3 regions of the Bradyrhizobium sp. 25ACV genome follow, and region 2 is predicted to be linked to each of the others. Evidence: predicted binding sites of a transcription regulator. Region 2 holds the regulator's gene; each other region holds the start of a gene.

Region 1 (9,987 bases), on a different contig from region 2:
GTTCTCGAAGCGCTTCGCTGAAAAGATGAAGAACAACGCGCCGCCCACCATGGTGCAGGCCGGCGTCTATTCGGGCGTGCGTCACTATCTCAAGGCGCTGGAGGCGCTCGGCGGCAATCCCCATGACGGCGTCAAGGTCGTCGAGAAGATGAAGTCGATGCCGACGGAGGACGATCTGTTCGGCAAGGGCGAGATTCAGCCCAACGGCCGCACCATCCACAACGCCTATCTGTTCGAGGTGAAGAAGCCCTCCGAATCCAAGGGGCCGTGGGACTTCTACAAGCTGGTCGGCACGGTGCCGGGCGACCAGGCTTTCACGCCGCTGTCCGAGAGCAAGTGCGCGCTCTTGAAGAAGTAAGACAACCGCCCGCGGGCCATCAGGCCCGCGGGCGACTTTCAGGGAACGCCGAAGGGACCGGGTGCGGGATCGATGCAGGCTCTATACGCTCAGCTACTGGTGGGACTGATCAACGGCTCGTTCTACGCGCTGCTCAGTCTCGGGCTTGCCGTGATTTTCGGCATGCTCAACATCATCAATTTCGCCCATGGCGCGCTCTACATGATGGGCGCCTTCGTTGCCTATTTCCTGTTGAGCCTCGGCGGCATTAACTACTGGTGGGCGCTGCTGATCGCACCTGTTGTCGTCGGCATCTTCGGCATGATCCTGGAGCGGACCATGCTGCAATGGCTGACCGGGCTCGACCATCTCTACGGCCTGCTCCTGACCTTCGGCATCGCGCTGATCGTGCAGGGCGTGTTCCAGAACTATTTCGGCTCCTCCGGTCTGCCTTACGCCATTCCGGACCAGCTCAAGGGCGGCATGAATCTGGGCTTCATGTTCTTGCCGATCTATCGCGGCTGGGTGGTCGTGTTCTCGCTGGTCGTGTGTCTGGCGACATGGTTCCTGATCGAGAAGACCCAGCTCGGCGCTTACCTGCGCGCCGCCACCGAAAATCCGACGCTGGTGCGCGCCTTCGGCATCAACGTGCCGCGCATGATCACGCTGACCTATGGTCTCGGCGTCGGCCTTGCCGCGCTCGCGGGCGTGCTCTCGGCGCCGATCAACCAGGTGCGGCCGCTGATGGGCGCCGACCTCATCATCGTCGTGTTCGCGGTGGTCGTGATCGGCGGCATGGGTTCGATCATGGGCTCCATCATCACCGGCTTCGCGCTCGGTGTGATCGAGGGTCTGACCAAGTACTTCTATCCCGAGGCCTCCAACACCGTCGTGTTCGTGCTGATGGTGCTGGTGCTCTTGGTGAAGCCAACGGGATTGACGGGAAGGGCGGCCTGATATGACAACCCTGACGGACGACACGCTGCCGGTGACCCCTCGCGCGATGCGCGACGAGATGATCGCTTTCTTAGTGATGGCGCTGCTGCTGGCGTCGGTGCCATTCACGGGCGTCTACCCGTTCTTCGTGATGCAGGCGCTGTGCTTTGCGCTGCTCGCCTGCGCCTTCAATCTGCTGATCGGCTATGGCGGCCTGTTGTCGTTCGGCCACGCCATGTTCCTGGGGACCGCCGGCTATTGCTGCGCGCATGCGCTGAAAGTGTGGGCGTTGCCGCCCGAACTCGGCATCCTCGTCGGCATCGCCGCGGCTTTCGTGCTCTCGCTGATCACCGGCTACATCTCGATCCGCCGCCAGGGCATCTATTTCTCGATGATCACGCTGGCGCTGTCGCAACTGCTGTACTTCATCTACCTCCAGGCCCCGTTCACCCACGGTGAGGACGGCATCCAGGGTATCCCGCAGGGACGCATGTTCGGCGTCCTCGATCTCTCCAAGCCGACCGTGCTCTATTACGTCGTGCTGGTCGGGTTTCTCGCCGGCTTCCTGTTGATCTACCGCATCATCAACTCGCCGTTCGGCGAGGTGCTGAAGTCGATCCGGGAGAACGAGCAACGCGCGATTTCGCTGGGCTACCGCACCGACCAGTACAAGTTCCTGGCCTTCGTGCTGTCGGGAACGCTGGCCGGTTTTGCCGGTGCGCTGAAGGTGTTCGTGGCGCAGAACGCCTCACTCACCGACGTGCATTGGTCGATGTCGGGCGAGGTCGTGCTGATGACGCTGGTTGGCGGCCTCGGAACCATCTTCGGCCCCGTGGTCGGTGCCTTCGCGATCATCGCCATGCAGCAATATCTCGCCGGCTTCGGCCAGTGGGTGACCGTGATCCAGGGCTCGATCTTCGTGGTCTGCGTGCTCACCTTCCGCCGCGGCGTCATCGGCGAAATCGCGCATTACTTCCGGCGATCGCTCTAAGTAGCTGATTCAAAAACGGTTTACCGGCCGTCTGAAAGCGGTGGATGATCCGGCTCCGCGGGCGTGAGATGACACGCGCGCGGATCGAAAATGGTCTATGACAGTTTCATGACGGTCCGACAGGGCCGGGCCATTTCCAACCGGTAGCCTACCCCCATGATGCGATGGTTTCGTGCTTTCCTGCCCAAGGAAGAACGGTTCTTTGACCTGTTCGACCGGCATGCCCAGACGGTGATCCAGGGCTCCATCGCGCTCCAGGGCATGCTCAACGGGGGCGAGGAGACGCCGGTCTATTGCCAGCGCGTCAACCAGTTCGAGAACGACGCCGACAACATCACCCGAGAGGTGCTGACGGCGGTGCGCCGCACCTTCATTACCCCGTTCGACCGCGGCGACATCAAGAACCTGATCACGTCGATGGACGACGCCATCGACCAGATGCAGCAGACGGCCAAGGCGGTGATGCTGTTCGAGGTCCGCACCTTCGAGCCGCCGATGCGCGAGATTGGCGGGCTTCTGATCGAGTGCGCCAATCTGGTCGGCCGCGCGCTGCCGCTCATGCAATCGATCGGCCCGAACGTCGCCATGCTGACCGCGATCACGGAGGAGCTCGGCAAGCTCGAGGGCCGCGTCGACGACCTCCACGACATCGGCCTTAAGGAGCTGTTCCTCAAGCATCGCGACGGCAATGCGATGGACTTCATCGTCGGCGTCGAGATCTACGACCACCTCGAGAAGGTGGCGGATCGCTTCGACGACGTCGCGAACGAGATCAACAGCATCGTCATCGAGCAAGTTTAGGGCAGGCCGCTGTGGATGCCGCGTTGGGTCTTCCCGTCCTGGTCGGCTTGATCGCCGTCGCGCTGCTGTTCGATTTCCTGAACGGCCTGCACGACGCCGCCAATTCGATCGCGACCATCGTCTCGACCCGCGTGTTGCGGCCGCAATTCGCGGTGTTCTGGGCCGCATTCTTCAATTTCGTCGCCTTCATGGTGTTCGGCCTGCACGTCGCCCAGACCATCGGCACCGGCATCATCGATCCCTCGATCGTCGACGCCCAGGTGATCTTCGCGGCCCTGGTCGGCGCCATCGTCTGGAACCTCGTGACCTGGGCGCTCGGCATTCCGTCCTCGTCGTCGCATGCGCTGATCGGCGGGCTCGTCGGCGGCGGCATGGCCAAGGCCGGGGTCTCGGCTGCGGTGTGGAGCGGATTGACCAAGACGGTGCTGGCGATCGTGCTGTCGCCGCTGATCGGCTTCCTGCTGGCGATGATGCTGGTGGCGATCGTGTCCTGGGCCTCGGTGCGCTCGACGCCGTTCGCGGTCGATCGCGCCTTCCGTATCCTGCAATTCGCCTCCGCCTCGCTCTATTCGCTCGGCCATGGCGGCAACGACGCGCAGAAGACCATGGGCATCATCGCGGTGCTGCTCTATTCGCAGGGCCATCTGGGCAGCGACTTCTCGGTGCCGTTCTGGGTGGTGCTGTCCTGCCAGGCGGCGATGGCGCTGGGCACCCTGATGGGCGGCTGGCGCATTGTCCGGACCATGGGCCTGCGCATCACCAAATTGACCCCGATGCAGGGCTTTTGCGCCGAGACCGGCGGAGCCGCGACTTTGTTCATGGCAACCTATCTCGGGGTTCCCGTCTCCACCACGCACACCATCACCGGCGCCATCGTCGGCGTCGGCGCCGCCCGCCGCGTCTCGGCGGTGCGCTGGAACGTTGCCAGCTCGATCGTCTATGCCTGGGTAATCACGATTCCTGCCTCGGCCATCGTGGCGGCGCTGACCTGGTGGGCGGTCAAGATCTTGGTCAAGTAACCAGCTTCAGCCCGACGATCCCGGCGACGATCAGCCCGATGCTGGCAAGGCGGAGGGCCGTGGCCGGCTCGCCGAACAGGATGATGCCCAGCGTTGCGGTGCCGACCGCGCCGATGCCGGTCCAGACCGCATAGGCGGTTCCCACGGGTAGGGATTTGAGGGCGAATCCGAGCAGGATGACGCTGCCGGCCATGGCCACGAGCGTGACGACGGACGGAACAAGCCTGCTAAAGCCCTCGGTGTATTTCAGGCCGATCGCCCAGGTGATCTCGAGAAGGCCCGCGACGAACAGGATGCTCCAGGCCATGACGACCCTCCATTCAAGGCAGGGTCGTCCCCGCGACTGATGTGCTGATGGGCCGGGGAGGTCGTCCTCCCCCCAAGGCCAGTATGGCCAAGGCCGATATGGGGCTGGCCGGAGGGCTCCGCAATCACCAAATGAGGCTTGATCAGGCCCGTTTTCCCTGCCACACGCTCCCGCCATGTCCGACATCGCCGCCACCACAGCCGAATCGCCGGCCCGTTCCCCGCTTGCCGCCGAAGTGGCGCGGCGGCGCACGTTTGCGATCATCTCCCATCCCGACGCCGGCAAGACCACGCTGACCGAAAAGCTGCTGCTGTTCGGCGGCGCCATCAACTTGGCCGGCCAGGTCAAGGCCAAGGGCGAGCGGCGCAACACGCGGTCGGACTGGATGAAGATCGAGCGCGAGCGCGGCATCTCGGTCGTGACCTCGGTGATGACCTTCGAGTTCGAGGGCCTTGTCTTCAACCTGCTGGACACGCCGGGCCACGAGGACTTTTCGGAAGATACCTATCGCACCCTCACGGCGGTCGATTCCGCCGTGATGGTGATCGACGCCGCCAAGGGCATCGAGGCGCGCACTCGAAAGCTGTTCGAGGTGTGTCGTCTTCGGGATATCCCGATCATCACCTTCATCAACAAGATGGACCGCGAGAGCCGCGACGTGTTCGAGCTGCTCGACGAGATCGAGAAGACGCTGGCGCTCGACACCACGCCGATGACCTGGCCGGTCGGACGCGGCCGCGACTTCCTCGGCACCTACGACGTCGCCAATGGCGGCGTGCGCCTGCTCGAAGGCGGCGGCGCCAAGACCGGCGCGGCGCAGCAGATCGAGATCGCCGAGCTCGCCAAGCTCAATGCCAATCTCGATGTCTCCGCGGTCAAGGACGAGCTCGAGCTCGTCACCGAAGCGTCAAAACCGTTCGAGCTCGACGCGTTCCGCGAGGGCCATCTGACGCCGGTCTATTTCGGCAGCGCGCTGCGCAATTTCGGCGTCGGCGACCTGCTGGAAGGCCTCGGCAAGTTCGCGCCCGAGCCGCGCGCGCAGGACAGCGACCAGCGCAAGGTCGAGGCCACCGATCCGCGCATGAGCGCCTTCGTGTTCAAGATCCAGGCCAATATGGATCCGAACCACCGCGACCGCATCGCCTTTGCGCGCCTCTGCTCGGGCAAGCTCAGCCGCGGCATGAAGGCCAAGCTGGTTCGCACCGGCAAGAGCATGCCGCTGTCGAGCCCGCAATTCTTCTTCGCACAGGACCGTTCGGTCGCGGATGAAGCCTTCGCCGGCGACGTCGTCGGCATTCCCAATCACGGCACGCTGCGCATCGGCGACACCTTGACCGAGGGCGAGGATTTCAACTTCGTCGGCGTGCCGAGTTTCGCGCCGGAAATCGTCCGCCGCGTCCGTCTCACCGACGCGATGAAGGCGAAGAAGCTGAAGGAGGCGCTGCAGCAGATGTCGGAAGAGGGCGTGGTGCAGGTGTTCCGGCCGCGCGACGGTGCGCCGGCGCTGGTCGGTGTCGTCGGCGCGCTTCAGCTCGACGTGCTGAAGGCACGGCTGGAGGCGGAGTATTCATTGCCGGTCGAGTTCGAGGTCAGCGAATTCCAGCTCGCGCGCTGGGTCTCCTCCGAGGACCGCAAGAAGCTCGACACGTTCATCGCCGCGAACACCTCCAGCATCGCCGACGACGTCGACGGCGATCCCGTGTATCTCGCCCGAAACGAGTTCTATCTCGGCTACACCAAAGAGCGCGCCGAGGGCATCGAATTCACCAACGTCAAGGACGTCAAGAAGAAGGGGTAGGGTGGGCGCTCCGCCCGCTTTTCAGTCACACCCTCCGCTGTCATTCCCCGCGAAGGCGGGGAATCCAGTACGCCGCAGCCTCTCGATTCCATAACCGCCGTCACGGAGTACTGGGTCGCCCGGTCCTAGTGCGCAATTGCGCACTGGCCGGGCGACGATACCGGTGTTGAACGCGCGCATGTGAATGCGCTCGGACTTGACGCGTTGATGGGCAACGCCACTTTTATCGCATGGCTTTGCGAGTGCACTCCATGTGGCGCGGCATCCTCGTTTTCATCCTATTGGCGATCTCGACGATCGCCGCCGACGCGCAGCGCCGCCAGATCAACCCGATACCGTTCGCGCACGAGCCCTGCAGCGTGCTCGACGGCCAGCCCTGCACGCCGTCCTATTGCAGCCCGCTCGAACCCGGTCCCTGCATTCCCGAGATCGACTATCCTTACGGCCAGAATCTTCAGCTCACGATCGAGACTGTGCCGTCCGAGGCCGACCGCGCCAAATATCAAAAGCCCGATCACGATCTCGACACGATCGGCGACCTCTTCGCCGAGCTGCGCAGCTGCTGGTCGCCGCCATCGGACAATCCGCGCGCGGGCATGCAGATGTCGGTGCGTTTCAGCTTCAACAGGGCCGGCGGCCTGATCGGCCCGCCGCGCCTGACCTTCGCAACTCCTGGCGTTCCCGCCGATACCCGGACGACCTATCTGGATGCGATCAATTCATCACTGAAGGCTTGCCTGCCGCTGAAATTCACCGGCGGACTCGGCGGCGCGCTGGCCGGGCGGCCGATCGCGATCCGCTATGTCGACAATCGCGAGCTGGGCAAATAGCGCATCAGTTGCGACCACGGCCCAATCGATGATACCTCAGAGGCGGGGCTGCTTTGCGGGGAGGATGTCGTGGGTCTGCTGGTCATGATCCTGGGGCTTGCGCTGTTTTTTGCGACCCATGTGTTCACCACCAAACGTGAGGCGCGCGCGCAGGCGATCGCGAGGCTGGGCGAGGGGACCTACAAGATCCTCTATACCGTGGTCTCGCTCGCGGGGCTGGCGCTGATCATCTGGGGCTTTGCCCATTACCGCAGCTCCGGCTGGATCGACGTCTGGTATCCGCCGAAGGCGATGAAGCACATCACGCTCGCGCTGATGCTGCCCGCGGTCATTCTGGTGGTCGCCTCTTATCTGCGCGGCCGCATCTACGCGACGCTGAAGCATCCGATGCTGGCCGGCATCAAGCTGTGGGCGGCGGCGCATCTTTTGGCCAATGGCGATCTCGGCTCCATCATCCTGTTCGGCTCGTTCCTGGGCTGGGCGGTGTATGACCGCATTTCGCTCAAGCATCGCACCGACGCCGGCGGCCCGCCGATCCCGGTGGGCGGCGTCAGCAATGATCTGATTGCGGTCGTCGTCGGCGTCGTCGCCTATCTCGCGCTGGCCTTCGCGTTCCATCCGGTCGTGATCGGTGTTCCCGTGATCGGGGTCTAGCCGGTCAGCACAAGACGAAACCCGATGTCCATGCGCGGAAGCTGACAAGAGCAACAAGCCGAGGGCCGTTCGATGGATTGGTCGCAATCTCAGATCCCGCCGATGCGGTTCGAGGCTCGCTTCGGCGACCGGGTGGTGCCGGCATTTTCGGATCGGCCGGCGAGCGTGTGGGCGATGATCGCGGAGGCGCGCGATCGCAATGCCGATGGCGAGGCGCTGATCTGCGGCAATGTCCGGCTGAGCTGGCGGCAGGCCGTGGAGCAGGCCGCGCGGATCGCCGCGGGCTTCCGCAAGCTTGGTCTGCAGCGCGGCGACCGCGTCGCGATCCTGCTCGGCAACCGCATCGAATTCCCGCTGCTGCTGTTTGCCGCCGCGCATGAAGGGCTGGTCACCGTGCTACTCAGCACGCGCCAGCAGAAGCCGGAGATCGCCTATGTCCTCGCCGATTGCGGCGCCAAGATCCTGATCCACGAGGCAGGGCTCGCAGAGCGGCTGCCCGATGCGCAGGAGGTGCCCGATGTGATCCACCGCATCGCCGTCGACGACGATCCGGTTCGCTCGCGCTTTGCCGCGCTCGCCGACAACCCGCCAGCGCCTGCGCCGATCGAGGTGAGCGAAGAGGATACCGCGATGATCCTCTACACCTCGGGCACGACAGGCAAGCCGAAGGGCGCGATGCTGGCCCATTGCAACATCGTCCATTCCTCGATGGTGTTCGTGTCCTGCCTGCAGTTGACGGAAGCGGATCGATCGATCGCGGCAGTGCCGCTCGGCCATGTCACCGGAATCGTCGCCAACATCACGACGATGATCCGCAGCAGTGGCGCGCTGATCATCATGCCTGAGTTCAAGGCGGCCGATTACCTCAAGCTCGCCGCGCGCGAGCGCGTCACCTACACGGTGATGGTGCCGGCGATGTACAATCTCTGCCTGCTCCAGCCTGATTTCGACAGCTACGATCTGTCGAGCTGGCGCATCGGCGGCTTTGGCGGCGCGCCGATGCCGGTCGCGACCATCGAGAAGCTCAAGGCGACAATTCCCGGACTGAAGCTGATGAACTGTTACGGCGCGACCGAGACGACGTCGCCCTCGACGATCATGCCGGGCGAACTGACCGAGAGCCATATCGACAGCGTCGGCCTGCCGTGTCCCGGCGCGCGCATCGTCGCGATGGATTCGGACGGGCGCGAGCTGCCCCATGGCGAGATCGGCGAACTCTGGATCCAGAGCGCCTCCGTCATCAAGGGCTATTGGAATAACCCCAAAGCCACCGCCGAAAGCTTCACCAGCGGATTCTGGCACTCCGGCGATCTCGGCTCGGTCGATGCGGACGGGTTCGTCCGCATGTTCGACCGGCAGAAGGACATGATCAATCGCGGCGGCCTGAAGATCTATTCGGCCGAGGTCGAATCCGTGCTGGCCGGCCATCCCGCCGTGATCGAGAGCGCGATCATCGCCAAGGCGTGTCCGGTGCTGGGCGAGCGCGTCCACGCCGTGGTGGTGACGCGTGCGCCGGTCGCCGGCGAGGCCTTGCGCGCCTGGTGCGCGGAGCGTCTGTCCGACTACAAGGTTCCCGAAACCATGGCGATCACACCAGACCCGCTGCCGCGCAACGCCAACGGCAAGGTGCTGAAGCGGCAGCTCCGGGAGCTCCTGGGCGCTTGAGCTGGGCAGGCGCATCCGGGCTCTCCCGGGTGGTTAACGCCTTGATCGGGCTCGCTTTGCCTTGCCACCGCCATATCGTTAGGGTACCTCGCCGCCACGTGGGGGACGGGATTCCTGACGCGAACGCCTCGGCGCGCGCACCCGGACGGGCATGGGATTAACATAAGTGTCTGAATTATTTGACGAAGTCGACGAGGAAGTACGTCGCGAACAGCTCAAGAAGCTGTGGGATAGATATTCGATCTACTTCATCGCCCTGATGGTGCTGGTCATTGCCGGCGTCGGCGGCTGGCGCGGTTATCAATATCTGGAGTCCAAGAAGGCCGCCGAGGCCGGCGCCGCCTTCGAGAAGGCCGCCGAGCTGTCCGACCAGGACAAGCATGCCGAGGCCGAGGCCGCCTTCACCGAGCTCGCCGCAAAGGCGCCCTCGGGTTATCGCACCCTGGCGCGGCTGCGCGCCGCCGCCGAGGCGGCGCCCCGCGACGCCAAGGCTGCTGCCAAGATGTACGACGACATCGCTGCCGACCGCAGCGTCGGTGGTGAGTGGCAGGATCTGGCCAAGATCCGCGCCGCCGGTCTGCTGCTCGACAGCGCCAGCTATGCCGACATGCAGCAGCGGCTGGAGGCTTCCGCCGCGCCCAAATCGACC
Region 2 (9,987 bases):
TAACGTTCCGGATGGCCCTTGGAGAAGTGATGATGCCGGACCAGCTTGATCACGCCCTCCAGCGCTTCGGCGCCCGAATTGCAGAAGAACACGAAGTCCGCAAAGCTCTCGTTGCAAAGCCGGTTGGCGAGCTTTTCGCCATCCGGGCTCTGGAACAGGTTCGACATGTGCCAGAGCTTCGTCGCCTGCTCCTGCAGCGCCTTGATCAGATGCGGGTGGCAATGGCCGAGCGCATTCACAGCCACGCCCGAGGTGAAATCGAGATAGCGATCGCCATTCGTCGCGATCAGCCAGCAGCCTTCGCCGCGCTCGAAGCCGAGGTCGGCTCTGGCGAAAACGGGGAGCAAATGCGGCGCTGCGCTGTTAGTCATGATGTCACTTGAATGTTGAGGACGGTGTGACGCGTGCATTGCGCAACGCACCATCGACCGGCCCGGAAAACGAAACGTGCCGCCTTTTAAGGGCGGCACGCGGGACTATCTTATGCTTGGCAAGACGGGTGTCAATGCCGCCCGGAAAGCCTCGGGAAACGCTGAATCCGTAGTCTTGCGGTGCCGATTTTGCGGGTTTTCACCACGGAACATGTGGAAGCGAGTCGGCGGACTCTTGCGCGGGAGTCACGCCATATTGTAGCGTTTGGATTGTCAGATACGACATCTCGTGCAGCGGTTCTGATCTCAAGAGTCCTCATGTACCGGCGTAAACGTTCAGGCGTCAGTCACGCGCCCGGCGAGCCTTAAGGGATTCTGGCGGCACGGGTTTTTGAAGACTTAGGCAATCGCTGCGAGGCCCCAGGATGGCTGGCGCGTAGCGAGGGAAAGGGTGCAATGACGGTTTTGACCTGGTCCGACGATCGCGTCGAGCAGCTGAAAAAGCTCTGGGAGGCCGGACTTTCGGCCAGCCAGATCGCAGCTGAGCTCGGCAATGTGACCCGCAATGCCGTGATCGGCAAAGTGCACAGGCTCGGTCTGTCGGGCCGCGCCAAGAGCCCTTCATCGGCAGCGCCCCGGCCGCGCAAGGCGCGTCCCGCGCAGCACATGATGCGGGTGACCCGTCCCATCGCGCGCGGCAACACCGCGCTGGCGCAGGCCTTCGAGGTCGAGGTGGAGGCTGAACCGGTCACCTACGACAACGTGGTGCCGATGAGCCAGCGGCTGTCGCTACTCGAGCTGAACGAGGCGACCTGCCATTGGCCGGTCGGCGATCCCTCGAGCCCGGATTTCTTCTTCTGCGGCGGCAAGGCACTCTCCGGCCTGCCCTACTGCGCCCAGCATTCGCGCGTGGCGTATCAGCCGGCGGCGGATCGCCGTCGCGCGCCGGCGAAGCCGGGTCCGCGCTGAGCTTGTTGATCTAACTGATTGCAGCCGTCACACGATGACGGCTCAAACCACTCGGTGTCATCCCCGCGAACGCGGGGATCCATAACCACAGGGCGCAGTTGTCGCGCGAAATGGTCACTCCGAGTCTTCGCTAAACCACGCCCTGTGGTTATGGGTCCCTGCTTTCGCAGGGACGACACTGAGGGTGTGGCGGCAGCCCACCAAACCCCAACGCCTGCAAACCTTACGTCTGCTCCGCCTTCGCGAAGCGGTCGTCGAGCGCGTAGCCGGCGCCGCGGACGGTGCGGATCGGGTCCTGCTCGCGGCCGAGATTGAGCAGCTTGCGCAGGCGGCCGATATGGACGTCGACGGTGCGCTCGTCGATGTAGATGTCGCGGCCCCAGACGCTGTCGAGCAGCTGCTCGCGCGAGAACACGCGGCCGGGATGCTCCAGGAAAAACTCCAGCAGGCGATATTCGGTCGGGCCGAGATCGATCGGCCGGCCCGAGCGCGCCACGCGGCGCTTGTCGCGGTCGAGCTCGATGTCGCCATAGGCCAGCACCGTCGCGAGCCGCTCAGGACTGGCGCGCCGCAGCAGGCCCTTCACGCGCGCCAAAAGCTCTGGCACCGAGAACGGCTTGACGATGTAGTCGTCGGCGCCGGTCGCAAGTCCCCGCACCCGCTCGCTCTCCTCGCCGCGCGCGGTGAGCATGATGATCGGGAGCTGCTTGGTGTCGGGCCGCGTGCGCAGGCGGCGGCACAGCTCGATGCCTGACAGGCCCGGCAGCATCCAGTCGAGCACGATCAGGTCCGGGATGTGCTCCTTGAGGCGGGTGTCGGCGTCGTCGCCGCGCATGACCGTCTCGACGTCATAGCCGTCGCCTTCGAGGTTGTAGCGAAGCAGCTCGGTGAGAGCTTCCTCGTCCTCAACCACCATAATGCGTGCGCCCATCGGGTCGTCGCTCCTTCAAGTCTTCAGGTATTCGGGACCGTCGTGGCAAAGGTGGTCATGTCGCCCTTCGGCCGCTTGTCGGTGATCGCCTGGCCCTCGATCATGTAGAACACGGTCTCGGCGATGTTGGTGGCGTGGTCGCCGATCCGCTCGATGTTCTTGGCGCAGAACATCAGATGGATGCAGAACGAGATGTTGCGCGGATCCTCCATCATGTAGGTGAGGAGCTCGCGGAACAGCGAGGTGCAGATCGCGTCGACTTCCTCGTCGCCCTTCCACACCGCCATCGCCGCCGGCAGATCATGCGCGGCATAGGCGTCCAGCACCGACTTGACCTGCTGCTGCACGAGGTCGGTCATGTGCTCCAGGCCGCGGAACAGCTTCAGCGGATGGAAGTCGGTCTCCAGCGCGGCGACGCGCTTGCCCATGTTCTTGGCGAGGTCGCCGATGCGCTCGAGGTCGGTCGCAACGCGCATGGCGCCGACGATCTCGCGCAGATCCACCGCCATCGGCTGGCGACGGGCGATGGTGAGCACCGCACGTTCCTCGATGCGCTTCTGCAGCGCGTCGAGCTCGGCGTCGATGGTGACGACGCGCTGGCCGAGCGCGACGTCGCGGCGGATCAGCGCGTCGACGGAATCGACGATCATGCGCTCGGCGATGCCGCCCATCTCGGCGACCAGGCGGGTGAGCTCCTGGAGGTCGGTGTCGAAAGCTTTTGCGGTATGTTCGGTACCCATGTCGCGTCTCCTCAGCCGAACCGGCCGGTGATGTAATCCTGCGTGCGCCGGTCGCTCGGCGACGTGAAGATCTTGCTGGTGTCGTCGAACTCGATCAGCTCGCCGAGATACATGAAGGCGGTCTTGTCGGAGACGCGCGCGGCCTGCTGCATGTTGTGGGTGACGATCGCGATCGTGTAGTTCTCGGACAGTTCCTGGATCAGCTCCTCGACCTTGGCGGTCGAGATCGGGTCGAGCGCCGAGCAGGGCTCGTCGAACAGGATCACCTCAGGCCGCACCGCGACGGTGCGGGCGATGCACAGACGCTGCTGCTGGCCGCCGGAGAGCGACAGGCCGGAGGCGTTGAGCTTGTCCTTGACCTCGTTCCAGAGCGCGCCGCCGCGCAGCGCCTTCTCGACGCGGTCGTCCATCTCCGACTTCGAGATCTTCTCGTAGAGGCGGATACCGAAGGCGATGTTCTCGTAGATCGTCATCGGGAACGGCGTCGGCTTCTGGAACACCATGCCGACCCGGGCGCGCAGCAGATTGAGGTCGAGCCTGGGGTCGAGGATGTTGGTCTGGTCCAGCATGAGCTGGCCGGTGGCGCGCTGGCCCGGATAGAGGTCGTACATCCGGTTGAAGATGCGCAGCAGGGTCGACTTGCCGCAGCCCGACGGGCCGATGAACGCCGTGACGCGGTTGGCGCCCAGCGTCAGGTTGATGTTCTTCAGCGCGTGGTGCTCGCCGTAATAGAAATTGAGATTGCGCACCGTCACCTTGGCCGGGGCTTCCGGCAGCGGCTGCGAGGCCAGATGAGCGTTGGAACTCATGGATACGGACAGGTCGGTCATTTTGCAGTCCTCTCGGCGCCGAGGATGCGCGCGCCAATGTTCAGGGCAAGCACGGTGAGCGTGATCAGCAGCGCGCCGCTCCAGGCGAGCTGCTTCCAATAGGCGTAGGGGCTCTGGACGAAGTTGTTGATGGTGACCGGCAGGTTGGCCATCGTCTTGTTCAGGCCGAGGCTGAAGAACTGGTTCGACAGCGCGGTGAAGAGCAGCGGCGCGGTCTCGCCGGCGACGCGGGCGGTGGCGAGCAGCACGCCGGTGATGAGGCCCGACCGGGCCGCACGATAGGCGATACGCTTGATCACCAGCGAGCGTGGCAGGCCGAGCGCCGAGGCCGCCTCGCGCAGGGGATTCGGCACCAGCAGCAGCATGTCCTCGGTGGTGCGCAGCACGACCGGGATCACGATGACGGCGAGCGCCAGGCTGCCTGCGATCGCGGAGAAGCCACGCATCGGCACCACCACCGCGCCATAGATGAACAGGCCGATGATGATCGAGGGCGCCGAGAGCAGGATGTCGTTGATGAAGCGGATCACCGAGGTCAGCCGGTCGTTGCGGCCGTATTCGGCAAGGTAGGTGCCGGCGAACAGGCCGAGCGGCGCGCCGATGCCGACGCCGATCAACGTCATGATGATCGAACCGACGATCGCGTTGCGCAGGCCGCCTTCGGTCGAACCCGGCGGCGGCGTATCCGCGACGAAGATCTCGAGATTGAGGCCGGCCAGGCCGTTGAAGAGCAGCGTGATCAGGATCAGCGCCAGCCAGGTGACGCCGAAGGCGGCCGCGGCGAAGCAGAGCCCGCGGATGACGATGTCCTTGCGGCGACGACGCGAATAGATCGGATTGAGCGCCATGACGTTACTTCCCCGCCTTCTTGTCCAGCCGCATCAGCATCAGCCGCGCTGCGGCCAGCACGAAGAACGTCAGCACGAACAGCAAGAGGCCGAGCAGGATCAGGCCGGACTGGTGCAGGCCGTCGCTCTCGGCGAATTCGGATGCGATCGCCGCCGAGATCGTGGTGCCCGGCGCGAAGATCGATGAGGAGATGCGGAACGAATTGCCGATGATGAAGGTCACCGCCATTGTCTCGCCGAGCGCGCGGCCCAGCGCCAGCATGACGCCGCCGATGATGCCGACGCGGGTGTAGGGGATCACCACGCTGCGGACGACTTCCCAGGTGGTGCAGCCGACGCCGTAGGCGGCCTCCTTCAGCACCGGCGGCACCGTCTTGAACACGTCGACCGAGATCGAGGTGATGAAGGGCAGCACCATGATGGCGAGGATCAGCGCGGCGTTGAACGTGCTGAGATAGGACGGCGGACCCGCGAAGATCGCACCCAGCACGGGCACGCCGTCGAAGATCCTGATCATGAAGGGCTGGAAGGTGTTGGCCAGGAACGGGCCCAGCACGAAGAAGCCCCACATGCCGTAGATGATCGAGGGAATGCCGGCGAGCAGCTCGATCGCCATGCCGATCGGGCGGCGCAGCCATTGCGGGCAGAGCTCGGTGAGGAAGATCGCAATGCCGAGACCGACGGGAATGGCGATCAGCATCGCGATGAAGGAGGTGACGAGCGTACCGTACATCGGCCCTAGCGCGCCGAGCACGGGCGGATCGGCCGACGGCGCCCAGCGCTGCGTCCACAGGAAGGAGAAGCCGTATTCCTTCATCGCCGGGAACGCGCCGACGATCAGCGAGACGATGATGCCGCCGAGAATGAGCAGCACCGAGATCGCGGACAGCCGCGTGATCCAGTAGAAGGTGACGTCGCCGAGCTTGAACGCGCTCAACGCCTTGGCGCGGTCATACGGTCCGGCGTCGTCGATTACATCGCTCTGAACGGCCATTTCTGCCACGCCGATCCCCTGTGCCCGATAATATACGCTTGTTGTCAGTCTTTTTGTCGGTCTCGCGCTCCGGACGCGGCGCGCGCCGATCCGGAGCGGAAGTCTTGTAGTTCCGGCCCTCGCGGAGCGGCACACTGGACGATGCTTCGCATCGCCAGGGCCGCACCGCGGCCGGGACACGAGGGTCTTACTTAGCTCTTGATCTCGGCAGCCCAGGTCTTCTCGATCAGGCTCACGACGCCTTCGGGCATCGGGATGTAGTCGAGCTCTTCAGCCGCCTTGCCGCCGCTCTTGAAGGCCCAGCGGAAGAACTTGATGGCTTCCTGCGAGGCCGCCTTGTCGGTGGCGGACTTGTGCATGAGGATGAAGGTCGCCGCCGTGATCGGCCACGACTTCTCGCCGGGCTGGTCGGTCAGGATGACGTAGTAGCCGGGCGCCTTGGCCCAGTCGGCGTTGGAGGCGGCCGCCTGGAAGGCTTCGACGGTCGGCTGCACCGGCTTGCCGGCCTTGTTGACGAGACCGGTGTAGGTCAGTTTGTTCTGCTTGGCATAGGCGTACTCGACGTAGCCGATCGAGTTCTTGGTCTGGCTGATGTTGCCCGACACGCCTTCGTTGCCCTTGGCGCCGACGCCGACCGGCCACTCGACCGCGGTGCCTTCACCGACCTTGCTCTTCCAGTCCGCGCTGGCCTTGGCGAGATAGTTGGTGAAGTTGAAGGTGGTGCCCGAACCGTCCGAGCGGCGGACCACGGTGATGGCGTCCGAGGGCAGCTTCAGATTCGGATTGAGCTTCTTGATCGCGGCGTCGTCCCACTTGGTGATCTTGCCGAGATAGATGCTGGCGAGCGTCTCGCCGTCGAACACCATCTCGCCGGGCTTCACGCCCTCGAGGTTGACGACGGGGACGATGGCGCCCATCACCATCGGCCACTGGACGAGGCCGTCCTTCTCGAGCTGCTCGGCCTTGAGCGGCGCGTCGCTGGCGCCGAAGGTCACGGTCTTGGCCTGGATCTGCTTGATGCCGCCGCCGGAGCCGATCGACTGGTAGTTCAGACCGTTGCCGGTCTCTTTCTTGTAGGCGTCAGCCCATTTGGAATAGATCGGGAATGGGAAGGTGGCACCGGCACCGGTGATGTCGGCAGCAAAGGCCGCCGTCGTCGAAGCGGCGACCATGCCGGCAGCGACGATCGTTTTGAGGAAATTCATGCTGGTCTCCATTGGGGGGAGCGAAGCGCCAACCGCGCCCGATCGCGCTCCCCGCGCCGCCCCTTTAGGAGCGGTCGGCTGTGCTTTTACGAAGGTTTCGTGACAGTCGGATGACACACTCAAGCGATTGGAATCGCGTGAGTTTCAGGTCTAAACTAAAGTCTTAGCCTGGGGAAAACAGGCGGTGAAAGTGGCGCCCTGCCGGGGCACACTTTCGATCAAAAGCCGGCCGCGATGGCGGTTAAGAATATGTTTCACCAGCGATAATCCAAGCCCCGTGCCGCCCTGCGAGCGGCTGTCGCCGACGTCGACCCGGTAGAACCTCTCGGTCAGCCGCGGCAGGTGCTCGGGCGCGATGCCGGGGCCGAAATCGCGGACCATGATCCGGATTTCCTGAGTTCCATCAGTGGCTGCGGCTGAGGTCAGCGACACGATGACGCGTCCGCCGGAGGCACCGTATTTGAGCGCGTTCTCGATCAAATTCTCGAACAGGCGGAGCAGCTCCTCGCGGTCGCCCGCGATCATCACCGCCCCTTCAGGCAGATGGATCTCGACCTCGACCTGGCGCTCGCGCGCCAGCGGCTCGAGCCCGTCGGCGACCTGACGGATGATCGGCAGCAGGTCGACCAGGGTGTCGGGCCGGACATGGGCCGACAGCTCGACCCGCGACAGCGACAACAGGTCGTCGATCAGGCGCGCCATGCGGGTGGCCTGGTTGTGCATGATGCCGAGGAAGCGCTCGCGCGCCTTGGGATCGTCCTTGGCCTGGCCCTGCAGCGTGTCGATGAAGCCCGACAGCGCGGCCAGCGGCGTGCGCAGCTCGTGGCTGGCATTGGCGACGAAGTCGGCGCGCATCTCCTCCACCCGGCGCAGCGGCGTCTGGTCGTGGAAGGTCATCAGCATGCATTTGTCGGCGCCGCCGAAGCTGGTCGGCACCGGCACCGGCGTGATCATGAGCTCCAGCCAGCGGTCGACCGGGACGTGGTCGAGATAGGTCGCGCGCCGCGGCTCGGTGGTCGCGATCGCCTCGCGCAGCGCCGTGATGATCTCCGGCGAGCGCAGCGCGAACTGGGCGAGCTCGTTCCGGCGCAGCGCCGGCGCGAGCTGGGCGGCGGCGGCGTTGAGGTGGATGACGCGGCCGGCGCGGTCGAGCAGCACCGCCGGATCCGGCATGCCGGCGACGACCGCGGCCACTGCCGCGCTCTCGACCGGGTTGATGCGCCTGACGTCGTCGCGCGAGGCGGCGGGATCATGCAGCCGCCACGGGACCAGCGCCGCCGCCGCGATACAGAGGAACACGATCGCGGCGTGCAGCGCCGACAATTCGCCGAGCGAGACGACGACGGACAGCGCCAGCGCCGCGGCGATCAGGATCACGGTCGAATGCCGCAGCCGGTCGGACCAGGGCTGGGCGGAGGGAGAAGATGGGGCGTCGATCGCCATCGGGGCGGACTTCTCCTGGGGCTTGTCTGAAGGCCTGTCCAAATAAGGCTTGGCGCCGTCAGGCACCGCTGTCGCTGCGCTCTCTCACATAAGCGGCTTCACGCGCCGGGCCGGGGTCGAGCTTGAGCGCCGCCTGCTGCAAGCGCTTCGATCTTGCGCCGATGATAACTTCGCGAAACGTCAGCAAGATTACAGATATGACGAAGGGCGACAGATAATAGAGGACGCGGAACAGCAGCATGCCGCCCAGAAGTTCCTCGCGATCCATCTGCCAGAGACCGACCAGCATGGCGGCGTCGAACACCCCTAGCCCGCCGGGCGAGTGGCTGGCGAAGCCGAGCAGGGTGGCCGAGACGAAGATCACCGCGACCACCACGAAGCCGAGATTGGGCTCGTCCGGGACCAGCACGTACATCGCGAGCGCGCAGAAGCCGAGATCGACGATGCCGATCGCGATCTGGAGCAGCGTCAGCGGGCCGCCCGGCAGCACCACGGTCCAGGGCCCGCGGCCGACCACGCGCGGCTGGGTCCAGACCCAGACCACATAGCCGACCAGCCCGACGATGATCATCAGCGCCAGCGCCCGGTTCAGCCAGGGCGGCAGCTGGTCGATCGAGGCGGCGGCTTCCGGATGATAGGAGATGCCGAGGCCGAGCACGGCGGCATTGCCGAGCCAGAAGGTCAGGCCGGCGAGGAAGCAGATCTTCGCGACGTCGATCGCGTTCAGCCCGTAGGCCGAATAGATGCGGTAGCGCACCGCGCCGCCGGTGAAGACGGATGCACCGACATTGTGGCCGATCGAATAGCTGGTGAAGGCCGCGAGCGCGTTGATGCGATAGGGCACATGGGCATGGCCGATCGCGCGCACGGCGAACAGGTCGTAGAAGGTCAGGGTGAAATAGCCCGCGGTGACGAACAGCGCCGCCATCGCGATCTGGGTCGGCTCGGTGCTCTTGATCGCTTCGAGGACTTCGTTGAAATCGATGCCTCGCAACATGTGGTAGAGCACATAGCAAGCGATGCCGATGACCGCGACGCTGATCACAACGCCAAGCTTATGCAGGACTTGCTTCTGGCGCAGAAACGACATCGCCCTGCGTATGGCTTCCAGCATCTAGACCTCGAACAACGCTTCAGCGGCCAGGGTGGCCGGCGAACAGGCGGACGACGCACTGGCACTCAACGAACCCTCGCCGCCGGCTCCGGTATCGCGCATGCCCCCCAGCCCTCCACTAGCGCGTTTTGGGGCGGAGTGGAATTCGCCAATTCGAACAAAAACACGTGCATTCAATATTTTAGGCAGGGTTGCGGGCTCCTGATGCACGGTTTGGCGCCTTCGGCGGCAGGACTTGAGGCGAATCTCCATGGCGATCCTGCGCAGGCGCCATGAAGTTTTGATGATTTCGGCCGCACAATGTTCCTTCACGCCTTAAGCCGACGTCAATCTATGGCCCGCGCGCGCCTGTTGAAAGAGGGGGCAATCCCGGCGTCCGTTCGACGGGGTATCCGATCCGCCGGAAGGTCGCGGGCCCCGGGCGCAGCCTCAAGGCGCGGTCAAATAGCCGCGGCCATAGGCGCCGGCCTGATCTTCGAAGATCGCCATGGCCGTGGTCATCCGCCTGAAGCCCAGGCGTTCGTAAAACCCCTCCTTGCCAG
Region 3 (9,987 bases), on a different contig from region 2:
CGGAGATGATACCGTCGGGGTGCAAGCTCGGCCTGGCGCCGGACGATTACGCCGCGGCCCCGGGATTGGTTCGGATGCTGATCGATCGCGGCATTCGCGATCTCCATGTGGTCTGCGCGCCGATTGGCGGCATGCAAGTCGATATGCTGATCGGCGCCGGTGCCGTGGCGACGCTGGAGACGAGCGCCGTCAGTCTCGGCGAAGCGGGCGGCGCGCCCTGTTTCAGCCGGGCTGTGCGCGATGGATCCATTCGCCTCCGGGATGCCACCTGTCCGGCGGTGTTCGCAGGTCTGACGGCCGTGGAGAAGGGCGTGCCGTTCATGCCGATCCGCGGCATCATCGGCAGCGACGTCCTGGAGAAGCGCGACGATTGGAAGGTGACGTCCAATCCGTTCGATGACGCTGAGAAGATCGTCGTGGTCTCCGCGATCCAGCCCGACATCGCCCTGTTTCATGCACCTGAAGCGGACCGGTTCGGCAACGTCCGGCTGGGGCGCCGGCGCGAAACGATGCTGCTGGCCCATGCGTCGAAGAAGGCTTTCGTCACCGTCGAGCGCATCTCCGAGGTCTCGCTGCTCGACGACGAGAAAATGGCCGCGGGCGTCCTGCCCGCGATCTATGTGAGCGCGGTGGCACAGCTCGAGAAGGGTGCGTGGCCGACGGGGCTTTACGCGGAGTATCCCAGGGACGGGCAGGAAGTCGAGAAATACGCGCGAGCGGCGCGCTCGCCGGAGGGATTCCAGGCCTACGTTCGGGGCCTGGGGAGCGCGGCATGAGCGAGGCGTGCACCAGCCGCGAGTTGATGATCTATACGATCTCGCGGCTGCTGAAAGGCGTGCGGCATGTTGCAGTCGGTCAATCGTCGCCGATGCCGGCGGCGGGAGCGATGCTGTTGCGCGCGCTCAACCAGCGTGACGGATTGGAGCACGTGCAGGTCTCGATCCTCGGGTCGGTCAAGCACAATTCCTTCACCGGCGGTGCCGAGGAGCTGTTCGATTGCGCCGCGCAGGGGCGCCTCGACGCCTTCTTTCTCGGCGGCGGCCAGATCGACGGCCAGGGCAACGTCAATCTTGTTGGCACCGGCGACTATCCGAACAATCCGGTCAGGTGGCCCGGCTCGTTCGGCTCCGCCTACCTGTATTTCCTGGTGCCGCGGGTCATTCTGTTCCGTGAAGAGCACAGCCTGCGATCCCTGGTGGAGCACGTGGACTTCGTCTCCGCGCCTGGAGTCACCGACGAGACAGTCTATCGGCGAGGCGGTCCTCATGCGCTGCTGACCAATGCGGCGCTGTTTTCCTTCGACCGAGAGGCGGGACGCTTTCGCCTCGAGAGCAGCCATCCGGGATATGGTTGGCGCGACATTCGAGGCACGACGGGATTCTCGTACGACAACGAGCAATGCGAGGTCACGACGCCGCTGCCGGACGAGGCGACGTTGGCCTTGATCCGGGGCCGAATTCGCGAGGAACTGCGCGAGTGTTATCCGCAGTTTGCAGGCAATATGCCCGGTCCGACGGAGGCCAGGCGATAGCGTATGGTGTGCAGGATGCGGCGGCATCGGCACTCGGCTCCCTCTCCCGCTTGCGGGGGAGGGGCGGGGTGGGGGTGTCTCCGCGTCGGGATTGCTAGAGGATGGCCGAGGGCGTCCCTGCGCGGTGAGAGCCCTCACCCGCCGCGCTCTGTGAGCGCGTCGGCCTCTCCCGCAAGCGGGAGAGGCGGAGCAAGCCCGAAGGAACCCTTCGCTCGCTTGATGATCAACGCTTGGGAAGCGACGCCATCACCTCGCCCGCGTCTCCGTCCTCAAGGCAGGGCGTGACGGTCAACGGGAGCAGGTCAGACCATTGCGCGAGCCAACGGTACATGGCTTTTGGATCACTCGATTCAGAGATCGCAAATCCCTGTCCATTCATGCCATGCCAGCGACCCAGCAGCCCTCGGGTGGTGCGCCACCGGTCTCGAGAAAGCGGGCGACGGCTGCATTGAAGGTGCCTTGAGGTACGCTCCAGGTGGTTATGAATTTCATGCGATTCTCCCATGGCTAGAATTATCGGATGAATGTCGCGGCTGCGCCGCATGCGCACGATAGCGCCTGCGTATCGAATGACAACGGCGAATGAACACGCGCGTCGGTTTGATCCCTCCTGCTTTCTGCGCAAGCGCTGGTTTGGATGTAAGACGACTACTTGCCGTCGTTCCAGATGTCGGTGGCGAGCTTCCAGTCGTCTCCGACCTTCTCCCAGACGACGACATACTTTCCGGTCACGTCCTGCGGTGTCGATCCCTTGGTCTTCAGGACGAACGTGCCGATCTCACGGGCCGCGGAAGAACCGAGCGGCTTGACATCCACCGTTGTGAGCTTCGGATCGGTCACTTGTTCAGCCATGCTTTTCCACATGACCTCGATGGCAGGTCGGCCCTGCACCATCGGGGAGCCGGGCGGGAGCGCGGTCGCATCGGCGCTGTAGAGGGACGCAATCCCGGAAAAATCTCCCTTGTTGAACATCTCGATCCATTTCGCATTGTTTGCTTCGATCTCGGCCTTCTGAGCCAAAGCCGGCGCGCTCAACGCGATCACGATTGCAATCGCCGATGCAATGTTGCGCATGATCATCTCCAGACTCAATGTACGATACAGATACAGGGGCAGTCGTCTTGTCTCGACGTGGATGCATTGAATGGCCCATCCCAGACCGGGGCAGACGCAACGGCAATTCCGGAGAATTACCGTCAGCACCGTTGACGAAGCTTCGCTGTGGAAATTGACGGGCAATTGACCTGACGAGGACTCCATGTCGCGGCTCGAGCGCTTGACCAGGCGCGCTCTTTGTCCCTGGCAGGCGCGGCCCGAAGGGGAGCGACTTGCTCGAAACGATCTGCTGTTGCCCGCCCCCCGTGATTAGGGGAGGGACCCGAACGCCCATTACGCTATTGCATCGAATATTCAGTCACGGTGACACCCGCCCGCCGCCCGTCGGGCAAAACACCCTGTCAATCCCCCGACGCAAAAACATTCTTGTTTACCGAATTTCGGATATGTCGTATCAATGGCCCATCCCGCCCGCCATAAGGGGCGTTTCGCGATCGTCACGAGACGCGGGCCGGGAGGCGGTGGCCGCGACGGCGTCGGCGCGCTGGGCTGGCTGCAGGGCGGGAATCCCCGTGAGCAGCGGCACGCGCGATACGACACGGCGCTGACGGCGTCCTCGGTTCGGCCTCGATGGTGAGCGCACGCAAGCCATCGGGGACAGGAACGGGGATGTGCGCGGACGGCAAAATCGTGTGGTCCTGACGCCCGGGGTCTGTGCGTCAAGTGTTGCGGTGATGTTGCGGCCCAACCGGGTCTGCACATCAGTCATCCGCAAGGCGACGGGGGCAATAGTGCATCGCTCCCCGGGGAGAGCACGACATAAGCCGTAAAGCCATTCGCGCAGGGAAGGCCGGTCGCCCGGCTACACCTGTTGTCCACCCCGTGCGCGTCTTGTTCGCACACGGGACCGCGGGTGCCAGCCGGCGCCCGGCCTTCCCTGCGCCCTTTCTGAACAAGAAGGGCAACGAAGAGAGCAAAGCTCGGGCGAAATGGGTCGCGAGAATGCGACAGTGTGTCTTCTGAATGGATCATGTTTTATGGGCAGTCTCGTGCCCCGGACGCAGCGCAGCGTCCCCCTGGCGATGCAAAGCATCGTCCAGAAGGACGATGCGCTGCAGAGCCGGGGCCTATGTTGCGACGGACCGCGCAGTGTCTGGGTCCCGGCTCTGCGCAGCAATGTTACGCATTGCAGCGCGTCCGGGACACGAGGGCTCCTATGCGCTCTCCGTCTCCCGGTGCACGTCGTGTACGACGAGGCCCATGCCTTCCTCCGGCATCTTGATCCAGTCGCGGCGCTTCAGGGTGCGCTTGGTGTCCTCATAGCCGCTGGTCCAGTGCTCGCGCATCGAGGTGCCCGAGAATTCGTGGTCCTTGGCGTCGCCCTCATAGGCCTTCTGCTGGTAGATCAGATGCAGGATCGCGATCTCCGGCATGTGGCACAGGCTCGCCTTGAGCTTGCGCTCCTCGTCGGACAGCTGCTCGTCCGGCAACTTCGCCAGCGCCTTGTGGAGCAGGACCTTGAGATTGTGGGTGCGGCGATAGACGTCGGTGTTGTGGCGCGTGCGCGAGGAATACATGATGTCCTTGTGGCGGGCCATCACGTCCTGGATCGAGCGCGGCAGCACGCCGCGCGCGCTGAACAGGTCGACCTGGAACACCAGCGAATTGAGCGCATCCTCCTGGTCGAGCAGATGCTGCAGCGGCGTGTTGGAGACGATGCCGCCGTCCCAGAAATGATCGGTGCCGATCCGCACCATCGGCAGCGCCGGGGGCAGGGCGCCGGAGGCCATGATGTGCTCCGGCTCGATCTCGTCATGGGAATTGTCGAAATAGATGAAATTGCCCGAGAGCACGTTGACCGCGCCGACCGCGAAGCGGACCTTCTTCTCGTTGATGAGATCGAAGTCGACCAGCTCGAGCAGGCTCTCCTTCAGCGGCATCGTGTCGTAATAGCTGGTCGCGGTGCGCGCGCCGACCGGGCTGAACCAGGGGTTCATTTGGTGCGGGGTGAAGAAGCCCGGCTGTCCCATCGCCGAGGTCATCCAGGCGCTGGTGAGATTGCGCCACTGGCGGAAGATGTCGCCGTCGGGCGTGTAGTGCCAGATCTTGCGGTTGGTGATGCGCTCCCAGAAGATGCGCAGCGCCTCGAGCCGTTTCTCCGGCTTGTTGCCGGCGATGATGGCGGAGTTGATTGCGCCGATCGAGACACCGCAGACCCAGTCGGGCTCGATGCCGGCCTCGTGCAGCGCCTGATAGACGCCGGCCTGGTAGGCGCCGAGCGCGCCGCCGCCCTGCAGCACCAGCGCGACGCGATCGCAGCGCTCGGGCCGCCAGCCCCGCGAGGGCGCCTGATGTGTCTGATAGGTCGGTTGCGACGTGCGGGCGTCCATGGCGATGCCTCCTGCTTGCGCCAGACGATTGCGTCCCGTGGTGACGGCGTGATGACAAGGCGGTACCGATGCATCGCCGGCAATGCAGACCGACCACGCTGCAATGGCAGGGGGTCGTGCGCCTGACGGAAAAGCTTCACATCGCAGTCAATGAGGATCGCTAGCAATTGCCGCCGATCAGGATTCACAGGAGACCAGCGATGCGAAGCGAAGACGTGCTGAGACTTCCGTCCATGCCCGCGGCAGGGCCGAGCTATCCGGCCGGGCCGTATCGGTTCGTCAACCGCGAGTTCCTCGTCATCACCTACGAGACCGACCCGGAGCTGATCCGCGCCGGCCTGCCTGAGCCATTACAGCCGATCGACCAGCCGATCGTGCATTACGAATGGATCAGGATGCCGGATTCCTCCGGCTTCGGCAGCTACACCGAATCCGGCCTCGTCATCCCCGCGCGCCTCAACGGCGAGGACGTCAACTTCGTCTCGCAGATGTATCTCGACGACGATCCGCCGATCGCCGCCGGCCGCGAGATCTGGGGCTTTCCCAAGAAGTACGCCCATCCGAAACTCGAGATCGTCAAGGACACGCTGACGGGCACGCTGGAATATGCCGGCCAGCTCGTCGCCATGGGCACCATGGGCTACAAGCACGAGAGCATGGCCGGCAACGGCGATCTCACCCGCGCCACGCTGTCGAAAACCCAGATCAATCTGAAGATGATCCCGGGCGTGGACGGCCGTCTCGAGGTCTGCCAACTGGTCGCGATCAACCTCGTCGACATCGTGCCGAAGGGCTCCTGGATGGGGCCGGGCCGGCTGCATCTGGTGCCTCATGTCAACGCGCCGGTTGCGGATTTCCCGGTCCGCCGCTGCCTCGGCGCCCATCATTACATTGCCGATCTAACGCTGCCGTTCGGCCGCGTCGTGCACGACTACATCAGGCAAGCCGAGGCGGCCGCGACGGGGCTCGCGGCGGAATAGGGCGGCATCATCAAACTGTAACACTGGCGTAATTGAGTACCCGCGTGGGGTCCGGAAGATGCCGTCAGCCATCTTCCGGAATGGGGCAGTTGTTGGCGGTTGGGGTTGGCCATGGCTGAGCCGGCAAAGCTTGTCAGCGCACTATCGGACGGCGAACCCGCCATTCCCGGCCTGGTCTGGGCCTTCCGCCTGCACAGCGACGGCAGTGCCGAGGCGCTGCCGGTCGATCGGCCGATCGAGTTCAGCCATGACGGCCGGCTCTGGCTGCATTTCAACCTGACTGACGCGCGGGCGCGGCCCTGGATCGCGGCGTCGCAGCTGCCGCCGCTCGCGCGCGAGCTGCTGCTGTCGAGCGACACCTTCCAGCAGCTTCACCTCATCGATCACTGCGTCTATGGCGTGTTTTCCGACCTCGTGCGCGAGATCGACAGCGCGACGGAGGAGACCGCGTTCCTGCGCTTCGCCATGACCGAGCGGCTGCTGGTCTCCGGCCGCCACCAGGCGCTGTGCTCGGCGGACGCCGCGCGGCGGGTGCTCGAAGGCGGCTACCGCGTCGACAACGTCGCCCATCTGCTCGAAAAGATCGTCGACGAGGTCGCCGACACGCTTGACCGGATGGCCGACAAGCTTGGCCAGGAGATCGACGATATCGAGGAGCGCATCCTGGCCGACGACGCCAAGCCGGAGATGCGCCGCAATCTCGGCCGTCTGCGCCGCACTTGCGTGCGGCTGCATCGGCAGCTCACCGGATTGCGCACGCTGTTTCACCGTCTCGATCAGAAGAACACCGATCATTTGTCGCCGGCGTTGCGGATCCAGGCCGGCAAGCTCGCGCAGCGGCTCGATGGGCTCGATCACGACATCGTCGAGCTGCGCGAGCGCAGTCGCCTGCTGGAGGAAGAGCTGCGCTTCAAGAACGAGGAGGAGAGCAACCGCCATCTCCACACCCTCTCGATCGTGACCTCGCTGTTGTTGCCGCCGACGCTGATCACCGGCATCTTCGGCATGAACACCAAGGGCCTGCCGCTGACCGAGGTCGAGAGCGGATTCCTCTGGGCCGCGGTGCTGATGGCCTCCTCGGTTGCCGCGGCCTATCTGTTCATGCGGCGCACCGGTATCTTCAAGTAGCGTGTGTCGATCGTGAGTTGGGGGACCCAAATATCCGTGGCGGCCGCTCTTGCGCTGGCCTGTACGGCGACGAGCGCGCTCGCCGGTGCCAAGGACGAGAGCGCGGCCGCATGGCTGTTTCCCAAATGGTTCAACGAATGGCATGACGGCCTTGCCAGCAAGGGCCTGAATTTCGGCGCCACCTATATCGCAGACAATATCGCCAATGCCGCCGGCGGCGTGAAACGCGGCGTCATCCAATTCGGCCGGCTCGATCTGTCGGTCGATGCCGATCTCGACAGACTGGTCGGCTGGACCGGCGGCCGCTTTTACGCCAATGCCTTCATCATCTACGGCCAGGGGCTCAGCCGCAACTACGTGATGAACCTCGCCACCATCAGCGAGATCGAGGCGCTGCCGGACCAGCGGCTTTACAATGCCTATGTCGAGCAGAGCTTTTTCAATGACCGCCTGAACATCCGGGCCGGCCAGCAGGCCGCCGATGTTGAGTTCTTCGACAGCCAGACCGACGACCTCTTCATCAACGGCACCTTCGGCTGGCCCGCGATCAAGGCGTCCAACCTTCCGGCCGGCGGCCCCGCGCCGCCGATCGCGGTGCCCGGCATTCGCATCAAGGCCGCACTGACCGACAAGATCACCGCGTATGGTGCGGTGTTCAACGGCGATCCATCAGGGCCCGGCGATGTCGATCCGCAGCTGCGCGACCATCATGGCCTGGCATTCCGCATCAACGATCCGCCATGGGTGATCGGGCAGGTCCGCTTCAACTACGACATCGATATAGGCGGCCGCCCGCTCGCCGGCAATTTCACGCCGGGTGGGTGGAGGCATTACGGCTCGTTCGACAGCCAGCGCCTGACGGCGGAGGGGATATCGATCGCCGATCCCGGCGGCAGCGGCATTCCCGCAAAGCTCAAAGGCAATTACGGCATCTTCGCCGTGATCGAGCAGGTGCTGTATCGTCCGCCTGAGGTCACCGAGACCAGCACGTCGGCCTCGCTCCCCGGCATCACCGCGTTCGGCCGCATCGCCTACAGCCCGCCGGATCGCAATCTGATCGACCTCTATATGGACGGTGGCATCGGCCTCGTCGGTTTCACGCCGGGCCGTCCGCTTGACCGCTTCGGCGTGGCGGTGGCCTATATGCGGATCTCGAACACCGCGCGCCATCTCGACGTCGATACGCAGGCCTTCACCGGCATCCGAAGCCCAGTGCGCAGCAACGAGACGCTGATCGAGATGATCTACGAGGCGCACATCAAGCCGGGCTGGCTGATCGCGCCTTACTTTCAATATGTGTTCCGTCCCTCCGGCGGCGTTGCAAATCCGAACGATCCGAGCGGTGTTTCGCGGATCGGTGACGCCGCAGTGTTCGGCGTCACCACCACGATCCGGTACTAGGCTGAGGCCGCTGCCGGCTGTAGTTTCGGTTGCCGCGACAGCGCCAGCACGATCAGCGACGCGAACACGCAGAGCGCGCCGGCGATGAAGAAAGCGGGCAGGTAGCTCTCATAGACCGTCCGTGACAGGCCGGCACCGAAGGCGGCGGTACCGGCGCCAAGCTGATGGCCGGCAAAGATCCAGCCGAACACCAGGTTGGCGCGCTCGGGCCCGAATTTCTGCGCGGTGAGGCGCACGGTGGGCGGCACGGTCGCGATCCAGTCGAGGCCGTAGAACATCGCGAAGATCGACAGGCCATAGAACGAGAAATCGCTGAAGGGCAGGAAGATCAGCGAGAGCCCGCGCAGGCCGTAGTACCAGAACAGGAGATACCGATTGTCATAGCGGTCCGACAGCCAGCCCGACATGATGGTGCCGAAGAAGTCGAAGATGCCCATCGCCGCGAGCAGGCTCGCCGCCTGCACCTGCGGGATGCCGAAATCGAGACACATCGGGATCAGGTGAACCTGGACGAGGCCATTGGTGGAAGCGCCGCAGACGAAGAAGGTCGCAAACAGGATCCAGAATGCGGTCGACTTCGAGGCATCGCGTAGCGTGCCGAGCGCCACGCCCGTGATCGAGCCGTGGCTCACGGGCGGAGCCGGCAGGGGCTCGGTGCCTTCGTCGCCGTACGGGCGCAGGCCGAGATCGCTCGGACGGTCGCGCATCGCAAGCAGGACGGCCAGCGCGGAGACGCCGAGCATGATGCAGACGAATCCAAGCGCAAGTCGCCAGCCGTAGCGTTCGGTGAGGCTTGCGAGCAGCGGCAGGAACACGAGCTGGCCGGTGGCGACGCTCGCAGTCATGATGCCGACGACGAGGCCGCGCCTGTCTGCGAACCAGCGCGTGGCGATGGTTGCGCCGAGCACCAGCGCGGTCATGCCGGTGCCGATGCCGATCACCACGCCCCACAGCGCGACGAGCTGCCAGACCTCGGTCATGCCGAGGGAGAGCACGAGCGCCGAGACGACGATCAGCTGAGCCGCCAGCGTGACGTTGCGCAGGCCATAGCGGTTGAGCAGGGCGGCCGCGAAAGGCGCCATCAGTCCGAACAGGATGAAGCGGATCGACAGCGCGGAGGAGATCTCCGCCGTGCTCCAGCCGAACTCCTTCTGAAGCGGAACGATGAACACGCCGGGCGCACCGACCGTGCCGGCGCTGATCAGCGCGGCGAGGAAGGTCACGCCGACCATCACCCAGCCGTAATGAATGTTGCGGCGGGACAATGCTGCCGCGAGCCAGTTCGAGATCATTGGGCCTCAATGTGGGTTGGCGAGCCCGGTGGGACTCGCGTCATGGTTCCAGTCTGGCACGGGGAAGGGAAGTCTGAAATGACAGACTTCCCTCCCTCTATTTCGGACACAGGCGCGTCAGCGCGCCGACCGCTCCACCGCGATCGCCGTGGCTTCGCCGCCGCCGATGCAGAGGGCCGCGATACCGCGCTTGAGATTGTTCGCCTCGA

What was found. The regulator PhoB, encoded in region 2, activates phosphate uptake and scavenging genes when phosphate is short. The targets are predictions, from matches to a motif close to TGTCATNNANCTGTCAT.
Region 1: a site for PhoB is predicted at 2,362-2,378, ahead of RAD04_RS38120 (DUF47 domain-containing protein). Genes of this name have one in related genera too.
Region 3: a site for PhoB is predicted at 5,018-5,034, ahead of RAD04_RS28580 (acetoacetate decarboxylase). Genes of this name have one in related genera too.

The regions. Positions count from the first base shown of each region.
Region 1 covers NZ_JAVAYO010000030.1:15,221-25,207, forward strand. The annotation lists gene RAD04_RS38105 (ABC transporter substrate-binding protein) at 1-358, shown strand, start outside; gene RAD04_RS38110 (branched-chain amino acid ABC transporter permease) at 431-1,294, shown strand; gene RAD04_RS38115 (branched-chain amino acid ABC transporter permease) at 1,296-2,264, shown strand; gene RAD04_RS38120 (DUF47 domain-containing protein) at 2,421-3,065, shown strand; gene RAD04_RS38125 (inorganic phosphate transporter) at 3,077-4,084, shown strand; gene sugE (quaternary ammonium compound efflux SMR transporter SugE) at 4,077-4,391, opposite strand; gene RAD04_RS38135 (peptide chain release factor 3) at 4,567-6,189, shown strand; gene RAD04_RS38140 (hypothetical protein) at 6,441-7,019, shown strand; gene RAD04_RS38145 (NnrU family protein) at 7,089-7,673, shown strand; gene RAD04_RS38150 (class I adenylate-forming enzyme family protein) at 7,746-9,338, shown strand; gene RAD04_RS38155 (tetratricopeptide repeat protein) at 9,505-9,987, shown strand, end outside.
Region 2 covers NZ_JAVAYO010000013.1:242,821-252,807, reverse strand. The annotation lists gene RAD04_RS27725 (acetylornithine transaminase) at 1-371, opposite strand, end outside; gene RAD04_RS27720 (GcrA family cell cycle regulator) at 828-1,340, shown strand; gene phoB (phosphate regulon transcriptional regulator PhoB) at 1,564-2,271, opposite strand; gene phoU (phosphate signaling complex protein PhoU) at 2,295-3,011, opposite strand; gene pstB (phosphate ABC transporter ATP-binding protein PstB) at 3,023-3,841, opposite strand; gene pstA (phosphate ABC transporter permease PstA) at 3,838-4,689, opposite strand; gene pstC (phosphate ABC transporter permease subunit PstC) at 4,694-5,683, opposite strand; gene pstS (phosphate ABC transporter substrate-binding protein PstS) at 5,875-6,888, opposite strand; gene RAD04_RS27685 (ATP-binding protein) at 7,039-8,331, opposite strand; gene RAD04_RS27680 (putative bifunctional lysylphosphatidylglycerol flippase/synthetase) at 8,390-9,445, opposite strand; gene RAD04_RS27675 (GNAT family N-acetyltransferase) at 9,875-9,987, opposite strand, start outside.
Region 3 covers NZ_JAVAYO010000014.1:170,518-180,504, forward strand. The annotation lists gene RAD04_RS28550 (CoA transferase subunit A) at 1-776, shown strand, start outside; gene RAD04_RS28555 (CoA-transferase) at 773-1,531, shown strand; gene RAD04_RS28560 (DUF3303 domain-containing protein) at 1,755-1,910, opposite strand; gene RAD04_RS28565 (DUF3303 family protein) at 1,907-2,023, opposite strand; gene RAD04_RS28570 (YybH family protein) at 2,180-2,611, opposite strand; gene RAD04_RS28575 (patatin-like phospholipase family protein) at 3,802-4,977, opposite strand; gene RAD04_RS28580 (acetoacetate decarboxylase) at 5,178-5,957, shown strand; gene RAD04_RS28585 (transporter) at 6,069-7,085, shown strand; gene RAD04_RS28590 (carbohydrate porin) at 7,122-8,486, shown strand; gene RAD04_RS28595 (MFS transporter) at 8,483-9,778, opposite strand; gene RAD04_RS28600 (acetyl-CoA C-acyltransferase) at 9,896-9,987, opposite strand, start outside.